2 regions of the Rhizobium viscosum genome follow, and region 2 is predicted to be linked to the other one. Evidence: riboswitches for the same ligand, from Rfam matches in the RefSeq annotation. Region 2 holds a riboswitch; the other holds the start of a gene.

Region 1 (3,622 bases), 710 kb from region 2:
CGGAGGAGTGCGTCTCTAACGCTCCGCATGCCGCCGGGACGCCGCATCGCATGCGGGCCACGTCGCGGGTTCTCGTGTGAAACACGGAGCAGAGCTTCCGATGATGGAAGGGACCGGGCTTACCTTATCCGGTCCTGCCTTTTTCGACAGCGTTGCTCTAGCAGATCGCGCCACGAGCGGCAACATGGTCGGCCGATTCACTTTCACCAAGCAGTAAACTTGGTCGCAAAGCTCTTCTCGAAGGGTTGAAGACACCGGCGCCGTTTGTGTCGTGAGCTTTCGTCGATTTGCGGTAGAATGGCACCGTGCTGCGGAAAGAAAGGCATCCAACATGAAACTGATCGCACTTGGCCTGATCAGCGCGCTGGCGCTCGCCGGCTGCACCACTGTCGAGTATAACGGCCCGGGCATCGAGCCTATTCCGGGCAGCATCACCTACAACGGCCAGCCGCGCACCAAACTCACGAAATCCCCTATTGGATCGACCTTCCCGCACAATTTCATCGACCAGTACGGCCGGCAGGTCGAGGAGACCTATATCATCCGCCCGGATCGGACGCTGGCGATCGCACACCGCCAATATCGGCCGATCAACATTTTCGGACGTGATTGAGAGGAGCAGTTGGAGCGGGTGAAGGGAATCGAACCCTCGTATTCAGCTTGGGAAGCTGCTGCTCTACCATTGAGCTACACCCGCCAACCGTTTGAGACTTCCAACAGATGGCCGCCGCTGTCAAGTCGCGGCATCACCGCAGATCAGATGCGGAAATGCTTCGAGAGCTTGAGACCCTGGGCCTGATAGTTGGAGCCGAGACCTGAGCCATAAAGGCTCGAAGGCTGTTCCTGCATGTGTTCGTAGATCAGGCGGCCGACGATCTGGCCGTCTTCGAGGATGAAGGGCACTTCGTGGCTGCGCACTTCCAGCACTGCGCGGCTGCCGCGCCCGCCGGCGGGGGCGTGGCCGAAGCCGGGATCGAAGAAGCCGGCATAGTGGACACGGAATTCGCCGACGAGCGGGTCGAAGGGCGTCATTTCCGCCGCATAGTCAGGCGGGACATGTACGGCCTCGCGCGAGACGAGGATATAGAACTCATCCGGATCGAGGATCAGTTCGTTGCGGCCGCGGCTGTAGAGCGGCTCCCAGAAATCGTAGATATCGTGCTGTGCCTTCTTGTCGACGTCGACGACGGCGGTGTGGTGCTTGCCGCGATAGCCGATCAGGCCGTCCTTGTCGCCCGTCAGATCGATCGACAGCGCGATGCCGCCGCCGGAGACGTTCGGCTGCTTGGCGGCGACGAGCGTTTCCGTCTCGTGCAGCTTCAGAAGATCCGGCTCGCTCAGAACCGAATGGCCAACGCGGAAGCGGATCTGTGACAGTCGCGAGCCGCGGCGCACGACGATGGGGAAAGTGCGCGGGCTGATTTCGAGATAGAGCGGGCCGGAATAGCCTGCCGGGATCTTGTCGAATTCCTGCGCGTAATCGGTGATGACGCGGGTGAAGATATCGAGACGGCCGGTCGAGCTCTTCGGATTGGCCGAAGCCGACATGTTGGCCGGCAGATCGAGATGCTCCATCAGCGGTACGATATAGACGCAGCCGGTTTCCAGCACCGCGCCTTCGCTGAGGTCGATGACATGAAGGCTCAGGCGGTCAAGCTTGTCCGAGACGAGATGGGAAGGACCGGGCATGAAGCTGGCGCGCACGCGAAAAGCCTTGGCGCCCAGCCGCAGATCCAGGCTGGCGGGCTGGACCTGGTCACGATCAAGCTCGCGCTCGCTTTGAAGACGCCCCGTTTCAAACAGCGCGGCAATTGCGCGGTCAGCCAAAATTCCAGTTTCGCGAGCCATCATGCTCCATCCATAATCCGGTCCTGACAAAACCAAAGTCGGGGAATTGACGCAAGCGCAGAACGGCAGTATTGCAAATTTATCCCGTGGTGATTTGGCCGGTCGGCTTGCAGCCACGTTAAATAAGTGGCTAAAAAGACCGGGTGTGAAACCGGTCTGCTTTTGCGGCCGGTTTTTTTGTTGTTTGAAAGTGGTGATGGCATGAGCAAGACCTGGCGCCCGGCAACCCAACTCGTCCACGGCGGAACGCTGCGCTCGCAGTATGGCGAGACTTCAGAGGCAATCTATCTCACGCAGGGCTTCGTCTACGAGACGTCTGAAGCCGCCGAAGCGCGCTTCAAGGGCGAGACCGAAGGTTTCATCTATGCGCGCTATGGCAGCCCGACCAATGACATGTTCGAAAAGCGCATGTGCATGCTGGAAGGCGCTGAAGATGCCCGCGCCACGGCATCCGGCATGGCCGCCGTCACAGCCGCCATCCTCTGCCAGCTGAAGGCGGGCGATCATATCGTCGCGGCGCGCGCGCTCTTCGGCTCCTGCCGCTGGGTGGTCGAGACGCTGGCGCCGAAATACGGCATCGACTGCACGCTGATCGACGGTCGCGACCTCGAAAACTGGGAAAAGGCTGTTACACCGAAGACCAAGGTGTTCTTCCTGGAAAGCCCGACCAACCCGACGCTGGAAGTGATCGATATCGCCGGTGTCGCCAAGCTTGCTAACCAGATCGGCGCAAAGGTCGTCGTCGACAACGTCTTTGCGACGCCGCTCTTCCAGAAGCCCTTAGAACTCGGCGCCCATATCGTCGTCTATTCCGCAACCAAGCACATTGACGGCCAGGGCCGCTGCCTCGGCGGCGTCGTTCTCTCCGACAAGGAATGGATCGACGAGAACCTGCACGACTATTTCCGCCATACAGGCCCGGCGATGTCGCCCTTCAATGCCTGGACGCTGCTGAAGGGCATCGAGACGCTGCCGCTGCGCGTCAAGCAGCAGACACAGAATGCCGCGAAGATCGCCGACTTCCTGGCCGAGCAGAACAAGGTCGCCAAGGTCATCTATCCCGGCCGCAAGGACCATCCGCAGGCCGATATCATCGCCAAGCAGATGTCGGGCGGCTCGACACTCGTCTGCTTCGAGCTGAAGGGTGGCAAGGAGGCGGCCTTCGCGCTGCAGAACGCGCTTGATATCGTCAAGATCTCCAACAATCTCGGCGACTCCAAGAGCCTGATCACCCATCCGGCCACGACCACGCACAAGAACCTGACGGACGAAGCCCGCGCCGAACTCGGCATTTCGCCGGGCACGGTACGCCTCTCGGCCGGCATCGAAGACACCGACGATCTGGTCGAGGATTTCGCCCGCGCTCTGGCCAAGGTCTCGGCCTGATCTTCTTCTCCATCGGCCCGAAAATCGGCATCGATTTTCGGGCCGTGGAAGGGTTTCAAAGAGTAGAGCGCCAAGGATCATGCCGCGACCGCAGCATTTGCCTTGAAATTAACACTGAGAGTTAGGCTTAATGAACGAAAGGCGGTCCAACCGGGGGTGGTGAGGCCGCGATCACTGTACCGTTTCTTGACGGGAGAGGCCTCGTATAAGATACGGGTAACATATCCTGACTAAGGTGTAAGGCATGTATCGCGCCCTCACACGAGATATCGAAGTCGTCGTCGAGCCGTTTTATCTGGAGGAGCAATCCGATCCGGAGGACGATCGTTACGTCTGGGGTTATCGCGTGGTGATCAGCAATAATTCCGACATCGCCGTGCGTCTCGTC
Region 2 (3,622 bases):
TCAGACTGGTTCTATCCATGGGCATGCAATAGAACCTATTTAGAACCAATCGGCAAGCAGATTCACTTCACCGAAAAAGAAAAACCCTCGCCGTGTCCCGCGAGGGTTTCATTGATCTTGGCCGGACGGCAGAGCTCAGCTCTTCGTGAAGATGTAATCCGTTTCCTGCTGCAGCACTTCACCGGGACGCAGAACCGCATTCGGAAAGCCGGCATGGTTGATAGCATCAGGCCAGATCTGCGTTTCGAGGCAAAAGCCGGCGAATGGACCATACTTGCGGCCACCGAGACCGGGCACCGGCACACCGAGCTTGAAGCCAGCATAGAACTGTACGCCCGGCTCGGTCGTGCGCACTTCCAGCGAGACGCCAGAGTGCAGGCTACGGGCAAGCACGACTGAGCGCTTGGCTGTGCGCTCGCGCGAGAAGCAGAAATTATGGTCATAGAGCGCCTGGTCCTGACCATCGAAACGCTTCATCGGCGCCATCACCCGGAAGTCGAACGCGGTGCCCTCGACGGAGCGGATCTCGCCGGTCGGTATCTGCTTCTCGTTGGTCGGCAGGTAGTGGTCGGCGGCGATCATGATGTCATGCGCCAGTGCATCCTCCCGGCCGTCGAGATTGAAATAGGAGTGCTGGCAGACATTGGCGATTGTCGGCTGATCCGTCACCGTCTCGTAGTTGACGGAAAGTTCGCCATTGCCATGCACGCGATAGGTCGCCTGGATCGTGCAGTTGCCCGGATAACCGGCGCGGCCATCGGGATCGACGATCTTCAGCACGACGCGGTCGGACTCGTGCTCGACGATCGTCCAGACGAGTGTACCGATATTGTTGCTGCCGCCGTGAAGATGCGTGACGCCCTTCTCGTTCAGTTCGAGCTGGAAGTCCTTGCCGTCGAGTGTGAACTTGCCGTCGCCAATGCGGTTGGCACAGCGTCCTGGCGTCGCGCCGAAGAAGGGCGAATGAGCAAGGTAACTTGCGAAATCCTCGAAGCCGAGCACGAGCGGTGCATCATGACCCTCTAGCCGCGCGTCCTGGATGACTGCACCCCAGCTCAATACCTTGACCGTCAGTCCACCCCCGCGGATGACGACGCGATGGACGGCCTCTCCATCCTTCGTCTGTCCGAAAACTTCCCGTTCCAATTTGTCCGCCATGATCGACGCTCACTCCATCCCTAGAATTCAGGAACCGGAACCTGCCCCCATTCGCCGCAAACCGCAACCGGGCAGGGCCGGAAAACAAAACGCCGCCGCAGAAATGCGACGGCGTCATTTCTAAACCGGACCGGTGACGTTCAGATGTCCGAGCCGATCTCTTCGATATCGTAAGACGTCGTCTGGTAGATCTCGTTGATCCAGTTGCCGAAAAGCAGATGCGCATGGCTGCGCCAGCGGTTCTGCGGCGCGAGCGCCGGATCGTTATGCGGGAAGTAGTTGTGCGGCATCTTGATCGGCACGCCAGCATTCACGTCGCGGAAATATTCGTCCGAGAGAGATGTGGAATCATATTCCACATGATTGAAGATATAGAGCCGCCGACCCTTCGGCTCATGGACGAGACAGACGCCCATCTCACTCGATTCCATCAGGATCTCGAGGCCGTCGACTTTCTCGATGTCGGCCCGGCGCACCTCGGTCCAGCGCGACACCGGAACCTCGAAATTGTCGGAGAAACCGTTGAGATAAACCGAAGACGGCTTGAGATTGCGGTGGCGGTAAACGCCGAAGGCCTTTTCCTTCAGCTCATACTTCGGCACGCCGTGGAAATGATAGATCCCCGCCATCGCACCCCAGCAGACATTCATGGTCGAATGAACATTCGTCCGGGTCCAGTCGAAAATCTGCTGCATTTCCTTCCAATAGGTAACGTCCTCGTAGGGCAGCGTCTCGATTGGCGCGCCCGTGATGATGAAGCCGTCAAACTTGCGGTGCTTCACTTCCTCCCAGGTCTGGTAGAAGGCGAGCAGATGTTCTTCAGACGTATTCTTGGCCTTGTGGTTGCCGACACGGACCAGCGAGAATTCCACCTGCAGCGGCGAAGCGCCTACCAAGCGTGCCATCTGCACCTCGGTTTTGATCTTGTTCGGCATGAGGTTGAGCAGCCCGATCTGCAGCGGGCGGATATCCTGGCGGATCGCCACCGTTTCGGTCATCACCCGCACACCCTCGTTCACAAGGGTTTCGAAGGCGGGCAGCGTATCGGGGATCTTGATGGGCATTGCGGTCAACTCGATCAAAATAAAAAACCGGCGGCGAAAGAATCGCTACCGGTCCGCACGCGGCCCTTTAGCGACTTATTTAACGTGGCTGCAAGCCGGCCGGCCAAATCACCACGAGGCATCTTAATTAGCGCCAGTCGCGCTGCGAATCAACTGTCAATAGAGGCAGCGGCACAAGCCATCACGCTTTCTTTATGTGTGGTGGAATCTGTTGATGGACCAGTAACGCCCCCATGTTATTAATGGTGTGATGGGCGATTTTGGAAAAAATAATGAAAACTGACGTCAAAGGGGGGAAGGGCATCCAGAGTCAGGACCGGGTGGGATATGATCTCAGCCTGACATATCGACTTGGAGTGATGTTCTCCGCATTCTGGAATTCGCAGGTTCGCAGCAAGGTCGTGGGGCTTGCGATCCTGCTTGTCGTCATCATCCTGGCGACCGCCTACGGACAGGTGATCCTCAACGAATGGAATGCTCCCTTCTACGATTCCCTCGAGCGTCGTGATCTTGGCGAGTTCTTCCGCCAGCTCGAAGTCTTCGCGATGATCGCCGGCGCGCTGCTGCTGCTCAACGTGCTGCAAGCATGGCTGAACCAGATGACGGCCCTTTACATGCGCGAAGGCCTCTCGCGCGATCTCGTCGATCAATGGTTCAAGCGCAAGCGTGCCCTCAAGCTCTCCACCATCGGCATCCTCGGCGTCAATCCGGATCAGCGCTTGCATGAAGATTCTCGCAACCTCGCCGAAAGCACCACCAATCTTGCTCTCGGTCTCTTGCAGTCAACCATCCTTCTCGTCAGCTTCATCGGCGTTTTGTGGGAGCTTTCAAGCGGCTTCATCTTTCGTATCAGTGGCTATAACTTCACCATTCCCGGCTACATGGTCTGGGCGGCGATCTTCTATGCCGCATCGGCCTCGCTATTGAGCCAGGTCGTTGGCCGCAAGCTCGTCAAGCTCAATGCAGACCGCTTCTCCCAGGAAGCAGAGCTGCGCTTCGCCCTGATGCACGCCAACGAAAACATGCCGGCAATAACAGTGGCGCACGGCGAAGAGAACGAGCGCAAACGCATCAATGAAAATATCAGCAATGTCCTTGCTGTCATCAAACGGCTCGCCATGGCGAATACCAACCTGACCTGGGTCTCGGCGGGTTATGGCTGGCTGGTCATCGTCATCCCGATCATCGTTGCAGCGCCAGCCTACTTCTCCGGCGGCCTCACCTTCGGCCAGCTCATGATGTCGGTCGGTGCTTTCAATCAGGTCAACACGGCGCTGCGCTGGTATGTCGCCAACTTTGGCCCGATTGCCGAATGGCGCGCCACGCTGATGCGCGTGACCGATTTCCGCCAGGCGCTTCAGGAGATGGATGATGGCTTCAAGTTCGAGGATGGCATTGTC

The links. A riboswitch is a leader RNA that binds a small molecule or an ion and turns the genes downstream of it on or off. The one in region 2 is predicted to bind S-adenosylmethionine.
Region 1: linked by a shared signal. The riboswitch ahead of H4W29_RS06785 (O-succinylhomoserine sulfhydrylase) and the one ahead of metA (homoserine O-acetyltransferase MetA) in region 2 are both predicted to bind S-adenosylmethionine.

The regions. Positions count from the first base shown of each region.
Region 1 covers NZ_JADBEC010000001.1:1,346,138-1,349,759, forward strand. The annotation lists gene H4W29_RS06770 (hypothetical protein) at 332-613, shown strand; tRNA gene H4W29_RS06775 (tRNA-Gly) at 624-697, opposite strand; gene H4W29_RS06780 (2'-deoxycytidine 5'-triphosphate deaminase) at 757-1,851, opposite strand; SAM riboswitch at 1,925-2,003, shown strand; gene H4W29_RS06785 (O-succinylhomoserine sulfhydrylase) at 2,050-3,234, shown strand; gene apaG (Co2+/Mg2+ efflux facilitator ApaG/CorD) at 3,479-3,622, shown strand, end outside.
Region 2 covers NZ_JADBEC010000001.1:2,051,939-2,055,560, reverse strand. The annotation lists gene H4W29_RS10195 (GntR family transcriptional regulator) at 1-19, opposite strand, end outside; gene H4W29_RS10190 (aldose epimerase family protein) at 136-1,158, opposite strand; gene metA (homoserine O-acetyltransferase MetA) at 1,299-2,222, opposite strand; SAM riboswitch at 2,270-2,347, opposite strand; gene H4W29_RS10180 (ABC transporter ATP-binding protein/permease) at 2,495-3,622, shown strand, end outside.